2 linked regions of the Haloferula helveola genome follow. The protein of the gene in region 1 binds, or shares a complex with, the protein of each later gene. Links are inferred from orthologs where the notes say so. Each region holds a gene or a part of one and is shown on either strand. Other genes may lie near its edges.

Evidence for each region. The genes of interacting proteins can lie anywhere in the genome.
Region 2: the proteins of dnaB (region 1) and dnaG are in contact, whole or in part, in a crystal structure (PDB 2R6A), measured with the Geobacillus stearothermophilus proteins. The link is inferred for Haloferula helveola from one-to-one orthologs. Residues at the interface, in WP_033016901.1 of Geobacillus stearothermophilus: Ser13, Glu15, Ala16, Gln18, Glu91, Leu92, Asp94, Ala95, Val96, Pro97, Thr98, Ala99, Ala100, Asn101, Tyr104, Tyr105, Ile108; in WP_049624496.1 of Geobacillus stearothermophilus: Lys456, Leu457, Leu458, Pro459, Ala460, Asn463, Ala464, Leu467, Leu535, Leu536, Ile537, Ala538, Gln544, Glu545, Asp548, Tyr549, His552.

The regions. Positions count from the first base shown.
Region 1 is NZ_AP024702.1:4,853,743-4,861,498, reverse strand. What follows is about bases 2,225-5,127. They hold dnaB (replicative DNA helicase), read left to right. Parts: upstream 2,225-2,918; coding sequence 2,919-4,337; downstream 4,338-5,127. Other genes in these bases: HAHE_RS18380 (LON peptidase substrate-binding domain-containing protein), read left to right, coding at 4,888-5,127; rplI (50S ribosomal protein L9), read left to right, coding at 2,276-2,752. Outside these bases: mutM (bifunctional DNA-formamidopyrimidine glycosylase/DNA-(apurinic or apyrimidinic site) lyase), read left to right, coding at 1-349; HAHE_RS18400 (RDD family protein), read right to left, coding at 346-948; HAHE_RS18395 (cysteine synthase family protein), read right to left, coding at 1,001-1,975; more of HAHE_RS18380, read left to right, coding at 5,128-5,496; HAHE_RS18375 (DUF4339 domain-containing protein), read left to right, coding at 5,582-6,421; HAHE_RS18370 (polymer-forming cytoskeletal protein), read right to left, coding at 6,505-6,825; HAHE_RS18365 (FHA domain-containing protein), read left to right, coding at 7,189-7,756. UniProt on the Escherichia coli protein: The main replicative DNA helicase, it participates in initiation and elongation during chromosome replication. Travels ahead of the DNA replisome, separating dsDNA into templates for DNA synthesis.
Region 2 is NZ_AP024702.1:3,213,607-3,216,587, reverse strand. It holds dnaG (DNA primase), read left to right. Parts: upstream 1-526; coding sequence 527-2,437; downstream 2,438-2,981. Other genes in the region: rpoD (RNA polymerase sigma factor RpoD), read left to right, coding at 2,538-2,981; HAHE_RS11970 (hypothetical protein), read right to left, coding at 219-386; HAHE_RS11975 (tetratricopeptide repeat protein), read right to left, coding at 1-168. UniProt on the Escherichia coli protein: RNA polymerase that catalyzes the synthesis of short RNA molecules used as primers for DNA polymerase during DNA replication.

The DNA.
Region 1 (7,756 bases):
CAAACAGGTCATCATGGACGCGGGCATCGTGGTGGGCGTCGGCAACATCTACGCCAGCGAAGCCCTGCACCGGGCGGGAATCCGACCACGAACGGCTGCCCGCCGGGTCTCGGGTCCGAGGCTTGCGCGACTCGTCGCAGCGATCCGCGAAGTGCTGGCCGCTTCGATCGAGCAAGGCGGCACGACCCTCCGTGACTTCGTCAACTCCGACGGCCAACCCGGCTACTTCCGCCAACGGCTGTTCGTCTATGGCCGCGCGGAAGAACCCTGTCGCAGTTGCTCGACACCGATCCGTCACGCCGTCCTCGGACAACGCGCGACTTACTGGTGCCCGGTGTGCCAGCGCTAGGAGTCGGATTCCCCTCCGGAATCTTCCGTCGGCGCGGTCACGACCTTGGTCTTCGCCCACTCGTCACCAAGACGCAGTCCCTTCTCCGGCTTGCTATCGCGGGAGATCAGGATGATCGCTTCGACCAACCCGAAAATGGGAATCAGGAGCGCGGCATTGCGGATCAAGGCGCTTTCCCAGTCCTTCACGATGTCGCCGCCGTCGGCCTTCTCGACCTTCAGCTTCATCGCCATCTTGCCGACACTTTGGCCCTTCATGAAGGGCAGCGAGTCACGGACGATCCAGTATCCGGCGAAAACCAGCCACCCTACCTTTTCCAAGGCACCCGGGAGAATCATCGTCGCCAACCAATACAAACCACTGGCAACGAAGCCATCGATAAGACCTGCCAGCAACCGGCTGTTGAGCGGAGCGATGCTGCCGGCCTCGAGATTCTCCTCATCCTCCTCGGAGTCTTGCGGAACCTTGGTCACCTCGACGCTGCCACCCTCGTTCGCCGGTGCTGGCGGAGGAGTGCCCGCAACATCCACCGGCGGCGGCTTCGGCGGCGGGCTCAGACTTGGCGGCGGAGGGTCCTTGCGATCTTCATCCTCAGGCATCGCCTAACACCCTAGACTCCGGATCCCGCCCCGTCGAGTTTCCAGAGCAGCGTCAGGCCTCCCCGCGCAACTTTTCGAACACCCGATGCGAGAAATAGCGCTCCATCCGGTCGGGGAAAACCGTCACAACGCGGGCCGATACACCGAGGCGGCGCTTCACCTCCATCGCCGCGGCGAGGTTCAGACCGGAACTCGGACCGACAGGAAAACCCATGCTCCAGAGCCGACGGGTTTGCCGAAGGCATTCCTCCTCACCGACCGGGAGCTCCTCGAGCACACCGGCCTGAACATCGGCCTTCCAGTCCTCGTAGAGTTTGGAAAGGCATTCGACGACTCCGGGAACTTCCTTGCTGAAGGCGAGGCTGCAGCATTCGGCATTGTGCCCGAAGGCGTCTCCCGCATGCGGGATCGCGGCCACCGCCCGCACCCCGCAACCGGCCTCGGCAAATGCTTCCCAGAGACCGCGCAAGGTCCCGCCGGTTCCGACGCCACTGACGATCGCGTCCACCGTGCCGCAGTCCATCTGCGAGAGGATCTCGGGCCCCGTCCCCAAGCGGTGGGCCTCAGCATTGTCGGGATTCTCGAATTGCCGAACCGCGAACCAACCTTCGGAATCCGCCGCCGCCACGGCGGCTCCGAGAACATCCGGCATCCCGCCGTCGACCCGACGCACTTCGCCCCCGTAAGCCCGAATCATCAATCCTCGCTCGGCCGTGGCCGTTGACGGGATAAAGGCGACGAATTTCAGCCCCATCTGGGCACATGCCAGAGCCAACGCGATACTGGTGGAGCCGCTCGACGCCTCGACCACCGTGTCTCCGGCACTGATTACACCCCGCCGCCACGCCTTCTCAAGAATGTGGCGGGCGATGCGGTCCTTGGTCGATCCACTCGGATTCATGAACTCCAGCTTGCACCAAACCGGGCCGAGGCCGGATTCCGGCTCGACGGGGACCAGCGGCGTCGGGGGCACCTGACGGATGAAACGCCCGCCTGCCCCGAGTTTCCGGGCTTCCTGAGTCTGCATGGCCGGATCATCCGCCGACCCGACCCTGCCCTGCCAAGCCGGAATTCCCGAGAAACAAAGATTTCACCAGAACCGTGGCTCCGGGATTCCCAGCAACTCGCATTTCGGAAAACCGAACCACGAATGGACGCAGACATGCTCGAATTGCCACGGAATCGCCCGTGCCTCCAAGATTCGTGTCCATTGGCGTCCATTCGCGGTTTCCCCTGTCGTGGACTTGATGCCCGAATCCTGCATTTTCCTTGACTCCATCGGCACTAAACCCTACCTCCCCGCCCCCACGAACGCCCATCACACGTCATGGCCACCGCTCAAGTCATTCTCCGCGAAAAGATCGAAGGTCTCGGTTCCGAGGCCGATGTCGTCAAGGTCCGCGCCGGTTACGCGCGCAATTTCCTCATTCCCCAAGGCAAAGCGTTCGAGGCGACCCGTTCCAACCTGCGCCACGTCGAGGCCCTCAAGATCGCTCGCGGCAAGCGTGAGGCCGAGGAGCTGAACGATGCCCAGGCACTCGCGACCAAGATCTCGAAGCTGCGTCCGAAGTTCACGCTCGAGACCGGCCAAGGCGGCAAGGCGTTCGGTTCGGTCACCTCGATCGACATCCACAAGGAACTCGAAGCCGCCGGTATCGAAATCGACCGCCACGCGATCGATCTCGAGAAGCCGATCAAGCGTTCGGGCAAGGTGGACGTCGTGGTCCGCGTGCACCCCGAGGTCAGCACGACCCTGACGATCAACGTCGAGGCCAAGACCGAGGAAACCGGCGAAGACGAGTAAGCCGGACGGCACTCAGCATTTTCCCAAGCGGGCGGGTTCCTCGGAACCCGCCCGTTTTGTTTGAAGCCCTAGGGTGCTGTGAACAACTTGATGGTTGTTCACAGACAATTCACCGATTGCCCCCGTTGACCCGAACGGGTCCGGCGGGGCATGTTCACCCGCACCCATGGCCACCGAGACTCAGGCTCCTTCGCTGCAATCACCCGCCACTCCGGATCGTGAAGACGTTTCACGCACGCTCCCGAACGCCCTCGGGCCGGAGAAGAGCATCCTTTCCTCGATGCTCAAGGACCCGGAGCAGTGGATCGTCCGCGCCCAGGAAGAAGGCCTGAGCCGGGACCACTTCTACCTGCCGGCCCACGGACTCCTCTACGAAACGGTCGTCGACCTGAACAACAAGGGCACCGAGATCGAGCTCGTCTCGCTGGTTCAGCTTCTCCACGACCGCGGGATCCTCGATCACATCGGCGGACCGTCGGCGATCACCGACATCTACACTTATGCGCCCAATGCGGCGCACTTCGCGACCCACCTCGGGATCGTGAAGGAGAAGCATGTCCTGCGCTCGATCATCCGCACCTGCACGGAGTCGATTTCCGAGGCCTACGACAACCCGGAGGACACCGCCCAACTACTCGACCGGGTCGAGCAGGAGGTCCTCGGCATCCGCCAGAGCAGCGAAACCGCCAGCGGCTTTTCCATCAAGGAATCCGTCGGCGAGGTAATGACCCGCTTCCAGGAGATCCTCGCGGGCGAAATGGAGGTCCAGGGAGTCGCCACCGGCTACAGCGATCTCGACACGATGAGCAAAGGCCTGAAGCCGGGTGAAATGTTCGTCGTGGCGGCCCGCCCCTCGATGGGCAAGACCTCGCTGATGATGAACATCGTCGAACACATCTGTGTCGATCAGAACGTCCCGACGATGGTCTTCTCGTGCGAAATGACCGCCTTCCAGATCGTCCAGCGTCTGGTCTTCTCACGGGCGCGTTTCGCGATGAGCAAGCTCGGCAAGGGCTTCAAGCCGGCCAAGGAAGAGCTGCTCAAACTGAAGCGCGCGGCGCAGGAAGTGGCCGCGGCCAAGCTGTGGATCGACGACACCGCCGGGATCCCGATCGAGACCCTGCGGGCCAAGGCACGGCGACGGAAACGCGAGGACGGCATCGGCCTGATCGCGATCGACTACCTCCAGCTCCTGAAGTCGAACAGCCGTCAGGCCGCCAACTCGCGGGAACGGGAAATTGGTGAAATCTCCGCGGGTATCAAGGCTCTGGCGAAGGAGCTCGGCGTGCCGATCGTCGTCCTCGCCCAACTCAACCGGGGCCCGGAAGGACGGACGGGGTCGTCGCTCGGTGTGCCCCGGATGTCGGACCTCCGGGAATCGGGAACCATCGAGCAGGACGCCGACATGATCGGGCTGCTCTACCGAAGCGCCTACTACGCCGAAAGCGAGGAGGAGAAGGAGGAGCTCGCCGGCAAGGCGGAACTCGTACTGGCCAAGAACCGGAATGGTGAGACCGGCCACGTGCCGCTGACCTTCATTGCGGAACTCATGCGATTCGAGACCCGGGCCCGGGAAATGGACTGAGTCAAATCCGGGCTCCAGACCCACCAAATTATGACGAAATTGCCAATATTTCAGAATCGGCAATCGTTGGGCACGATATGTGTTAGATTAAAAGGTTGTGCATCGATTCGCCTCTCGTCGGACCCTCTGGCGCCTCAAGTTCAGTTCGCTTTGCTTTCTGGCCTGCGGCGCCACGTGGATCGCGCTGCCCGCGGCGCTCGTCTGGGGAATGTTTTTCCATGACCCGCGGGGCATTCGCCTGACGATCATCCTGCTCGGATCCGCCTTCGGGGTGGGGCTGCTCTATCTCATGACAAGCGGGAACCTCCGCTGTCCGCTTTGCCGGGGACAACTGTTGAGAAAGCTGGCGGCAACGCCGGTGAGCCCGAAAGCCTCCCGGGCCTTCGGCAGCGTTCGGGCGGCAATCGCGCTGAGAGCCCTGTTCACCCGTTGGTTCCGCTGCTTCCACTGCGGCGAACCCTGCAATACCCGGGAACCCCGTCAGCGAGGTCATTGAGTTCGGGTGCATTTGGCGTTGCGCCGAAAGCCGCACCGGCGTCCTCTGGGGCAGATGTCGACCCTTGAGATCCCGGAAAGCTGTGGCGTGATGGTCCTGCACGGCTGCACGCTCTTTCCTCATGGCGGAATGCCACTCCGGATCTTCGAGCCCCGCTACCGCCAGATGCTCTCCGAGACGCTCGAAGGTTCCTGCTTTTTCGCCGTCGGCCGTCTCCACGCGGCAGAGGAGACCGATGACCCCGCCGAGTGCACCTCGCCGATCGGCACGATCGGCCTCGTCCGGGCATCCCGCGAGATGGACGACGGAACCTCGAATCTTCTTCTCCACGGGGTGATCCGGGTCCGTTTCGTCGAATGGGATCTGGAAAGCCCCTACCCGAAGGCGCGGATCCGCCCGATTGCCCAGGTCTTCGAGCCCGAGTCCCAGTCTGCCTCCGCCCTCGAATCCCTCCACGAGGCGGCCGAGGAGGCGGTCGGTCACTTCGCCGGTGAGGTGCAGGACGCGTTCCGCTCGATGGCCCAGTCGATTGATGATCCGGCCATCCTCGCCGACGTCATGTGCCAGCAGTTCGTCCACGATCCCGACGTCCGCTACGAACTCCTGAGCATGGACTCGGTGGCGGCCCGGATCGCGTGGCTGTGCTCGGAGCTGAACAAGTAGCCGGGCGACAAAGCGACGTCCATTTGCGAACCGATTCGACTTGCCCTCGGGGTGGCTTGCGGGCTGAAGTTCGCCCACCCAGATCATGAGCACCGAGGCACAGTGGTATGTCATGCAGGAGGACCAGCAATTGGGTCCCTACACCGGCGAGCAGCTCGTCAGCTTCGCCACCGGCGGCAACATCACCCGCGAATCACTCGTGTGGGCCGAGGGCATGGAAAACTGGCTGCCAGCCGGCGAAGTGGAAGGCGTCTTTCCCGTGCAGGCCCAGCCCGTCGCACAAGCCACCGCCAGCCCCGCAGGCTTCAACGTGAACCCCTACGCCGCTCCCGCGACGGGCATGACGACCCAAACCGTCCAACCCGGCGGCGAGTATCCCCACGTGTCGGTGAAAGGTGCCAGCTTCGGCATGTGGCTCGGTCTGCTGCTGACAGCGGTGGCTCTGATCATCATCCCGATCGCACTCATCGGATCCCAAGGTGATCGGATGAGCAACGGTGCGGCCGGGATCCTCTCGATCCTGATGATCGGCGGCTACGTCCTGAATCTGTTCGTGGCCATCCTCGGCTACATCTATCTGTATCGGGTTTGGAAATGCATTGAGAACGGCGGGTTCGCAAGGGCGAGTGCGGGCAAAGCGATCGGCTTCATGTTCATTCCGCTCTTCAACCTCTACTGGATCTTCCAAGCCTTCTACGGGCTCAGTGTCGACTGGAACAAGACCGTCGAGGCCTACCCTGAGCTCGCACCCGCGCCCCGCTTGTCCGAAGGCCTGTTCATGACCTTCTGCATCCTCATGATCGTCTTCTACCCTGTCGCCATCTTTCTCGCCTTTCCGGTGATGGCGCAGATCTGCAAGGGCATCAACTTCTTCGCCTTCCGTCCGACCAAGCATCTCGGCGGCACGGGCTTCTCGCTGCGCTGAGCCTGGCGCCCGCCGCACGACGGCACGAAAAAAGGCGGCCCGACCGGGCCGCCTCTTTCGAAAAGTTATCGAGAAGCCAGGGATCAGCCCCCGATCTCGGAGCGGCCGCTGTGGGAGGCGCCGTCTTCCATCACGATGCTCTTGGTCTTGATGTCGCCATCGAGCCGGCTCTTCGCCTTCAGCTCGCAGCGCTCGGAGGTGATCTTGCCCTCGACCTTGCCGAAGACCTTCACCTCACCTGCGGTGACGTCGCCCTTGACCTGGGCATTCTCGCCGATGGTAACCCGGCCTTTGTCGGAGATGATCTCACCTTCGATCTTGCCGTCGATGATCATGTCGTTGGAGAAGCGGATCGAACCGTTGATGTCGATCCCGCTAGCCAAAACGTTCGTTGCGTTCGCCATGCCTGCAATCGAGCAGAGCCGGAGCCGCTTGGCAATCGGGATTTCCGTGCCAGTGAGGTCGGACGATCAAGCTCGTGCGAAGTCATGCTGATTTGGAGAGATCGGGACCAGGATGAATGGGATGGATAGGATGGTTTTCCCTTCGAATCACGCGTTTCCAAGGGCAGCGCAGCGAGGTTCCCGCCTTGGGTCCAGAGGGCCGATTCAGCAATCCTATCCATTCCATCCATCCTGGTCCCCCGATTGGCAAAAATCCGGGCCCGCCTCCCCCGCATGATTACCATTGCCAGTGAGGCGCGGATTTTCCGTGCGGGGGCCCGCCGAATGGCGTTAGAACGTCGCTGAACCCAGCGTTTTCAAAGCATGCCACGCGTCACCATCACCATTCCCGACAAGAACGCTCAGCCCTACCGCTTCGCACTGGACCGGAAGAGCGTGACCCTAGGCCGGGGTAGCGAGAACGACATCGTCATCGACTGCAGCTCGATCTCGGTGCACCACGCCGTGATGGAGCGGATCGAGGGCGGCTACCAGCTCCGTGACCTCGGCTCGACCAACGGCACCAAGTACAAGGGCAAGGCCCGCGATATCATCGAGCTCACCGACGGCATTTCCGCCAAGATCGGGGACGTTGCCTTCGATTTCAGCCTGACCGCCGACGAGCAGCTCGAACTCGCCAAAGAGCGCCCCGACGGTGAGTCGCCGATCATCCGGGAAGAGCCGGAGGAAACCGACGAGCCGAAGCGCAAGAAGGCCGCGGCACCCGCCCGTAAGCCGCCGGCTCCGGTTACTCCGCCGAGTCCTGCCGCCAGCTTCTTCATGACCATCCTCTTCTTCGTGCTGGCAGCCGGAGCGTTCTTCATCGGTCTGTCGATCCGATACAGCAAGGAGAACCCGGGACGGTCGATGGTCGCCGACATCAAGAACGGCG
Region 2 (2,981 bases), 1.6 Mb from region 1 along the record:
CCCGGCATTCCAGCGGCCGGCTTTCATCTGGGCGACCAGCTTGAGCTCCAGTGCCTGACGGCGCATGCGATCTCGTGCGGTCAGGCCCTCGAGTTCCTGAAGTGCTTCTTCGGGAAGTCCGAGTTCGAGCCAGCCGAGTGCGGTTCTGAGCACCTCAACGAAACCCATCAATGGAACGCTAGCAGGTTCCATGCGCGTGGCGCAAACTTTCGTTTTTCTCAGCGAATCCGCACCGGAGCCGCCTTCAGCGCCTGCGGACGGCGGGTGAATTCGCCGACCTGCTCCCCGGCGGCTTTCAGCAGGGCGATCAGGTAGGCATTGAGGAAATACTCCTTCAGCAACAGTTCGCGAGACTCTCCGTTCGCGGATCTACGGGCAATTTTCATGGCTTTTCGGGCTTCCGGGCATCCTTGATTGGACACTCCAATACTCCCTCGCCACGGACCGGGGAGAATCAAACGGTTTTCGTGGCAGCCCGGCGCGTTTGGACCTTGGAACTTTCCCCCCGACGCGTACATCGGGGGTCGTGCCGCAGATCCCACGAGAAACCGTCGAGCAGGTGCTGGCCGCCACCGACATCGTGGATCTGATCAGTTCCTACGGCTTCACGGTCAAGCGCGCCGGCTCGCGCTTCGTCACCCTCTGCCCGTTCCACAACGAGAAGTCGCCGTCATTCTCGATCGACCCGGTCCGGCAGTTCTTCCACTGCTTCGGCTGCAAGAAGAGCGGCGACGCGATCCACTTCGTCCGCGAGCACGAGAACCTGACATTCATCGATGCGGTCAAGAAACTCGCCAGCCGGGCCTCGATCCCGATCGTCGAGGAAGCGGTCGACCCGAAGGAAGAGCGCGCCCGCCGCGACCGCGGTCGGCTGCTCGATCTGCATCGAGAGGTTTCGCGCTTCTTCCACTCGCTGCTGCTGAAATCGCCGGATGCCGCCCACGCCCGCGAGTACCTGAAATCGCGCGGATTCGGGAAGGAAATGGCCGAGCGCTGGGAGATCGGCTGGGCGCCGGAGTCGGCCCGCACTTTCCTCGATTGGGCCCGGGAGAAGGGCGTCCGCGGCCGCGACCTCGTCAATTCCGGGCTCGCGATCCAGCGCGACTCCGGCGGGCTCTACATCCGCTTCCGCGACCGGCTGATGTTTCCCATCCGCAATGACCACGGCGACGTGATCGCATTTTCCGGCAGGCAGCTGCGCGAGGACCCACGATCGGGAAAATACATCAACTCGCCCGAGACCACCCTGTTCAAGAAGTCGAACGTGTTGTTCGCCCTCGATCGGTCCCGCAAGGGCATCATGAACGAAAAGGCGGTGCTTCTCTGCGAAGGGCAGATCGACGCGATCGCCTGCCACGAACAAGGCATCGAGAACGCGATCGCTCCGCTCGGCACCGCCTTCACCCCGCAGCACGCGAAGATCCTCAAGCGCTACACCAAGCAGGCGCTGCTCTGCTTCGACGCCGACTCCGCCGGCTACACCGCCGCCGAGCGGGCCTTCCGGGAACTGGCCGGAGAGGACTTTTCCGTCCGGGTGGTGCGGATGCCGCCGGGCGAGGATCCGGACTCCTTCATGCAGAAGAACGGCACGGACGCCTTCCGTGCCCTGCTCGGCGAGGCGCTGAACTTCTTCGATTTCAAAATCGAGCACGCCAAGTCCAACGGCGGGCTGTCCGGACCCCAGGAACGGGCCGCTTTCACCCGCGACTGCGCCGAGCTGCTGTCAGTGGTGAGCGACGCGGTCTCGCGCGACGCGATGATCAACCACGTCGCGACCCGCCTCCGGACCGGCGTGCCCGAGCTCCGGTCGGCCGTCGCCGACGTGGCCCGCAAAGGCGCCACCCGCCGGAAATTCGAACGGCGGCGGGAGGAGGAACCCGAGCCGGCCGCCGTGGTCGAACCGGTCCCGCTCGACCGCCGCATCGGCACCCTGTGCGCGCTGGCCCTCCATTCGACGGAGGCGCGCGACTGGCTGGCCGAGCAGTTCGAGAACATTCACGAGATCGAAAAGCAGCTCGAAGGCGTCGCGATCCTGCGAGCGATCCTGTCGGCCCGCCCCGACCCCACCTCGCCGGCCTCGATCAACAGTTTCCTCAGCGGCCTGCCCGAAGGCCAGCGCCTCGCCCTGCAGCAGGAGCCGTCGTTTTCCGAGAACCTGCCCGACGACCCGGTCACGAGCGCGGAACAGACGCTGGCCGACGCCAGCGCGCTGGCCCTTGAGAAAGAGGACGCCCAGATCAAGGCCGCCCTGAACGACCCGGATCTCGGCATTGAGGAGCAGATCAAACTGCTCCAGAGGGCCAAGGAAATCGCCGAGCTGATCGGAGGCTTGCAGGGTCGGGCGCTCACCACCGACCGGTTCGCTCCGAGCGCCCGCGGCAAAAGAAGCGAAAATCCTTGGAAGAAAGGGGATTTTCGGGACGAAAGAAAACCTTGACCCCGACGGCGGGTCCGGAAATGTTCCGCGCGCGTTCCAGCCACGGCAGGTCCGCCCAGTAATGGGTGAGGTCTACCCTGCCATCTCCATCGTCCCGCAAATGTCCTCGAAGAAAGCCACCACCAAGAAGGCCAAGGCCTCGACCAAGACCGCCCGCAAACCGGCCGCCAAAAAAGCGGCCAAGAAGACGGCGAAAAAAGCACCGGCCAAGAAAGCTGCCAAGAAGGTCGGCAAGAAGACTGCTGCGAAGAAAACGGTGAAGAAGGTCGCGAAGAAAGCGGTGAAGAAGCCCGCCAAGAAGGCTCCGGCCAAGAAGAAGACTCCGGCCAAGAAGGTCGTGAAGAAGGCGGCGAAGAAGACGGTCAAGAAGGCCGCCGCGACGAAGCCGAAGGCGAGCAAGCCGGCCGCCAAACCGAAAGCCAAGGCCGAGCCCGCGGCGAAGGAAGAACCGGCCAAGGCCGAGGCCGCACCGGCGAAGGATGCCAAGGCGACCGACGGCAAGCAGGACGGCAAGCGCCGCATCGACACGCCGGAAATCCAGGAG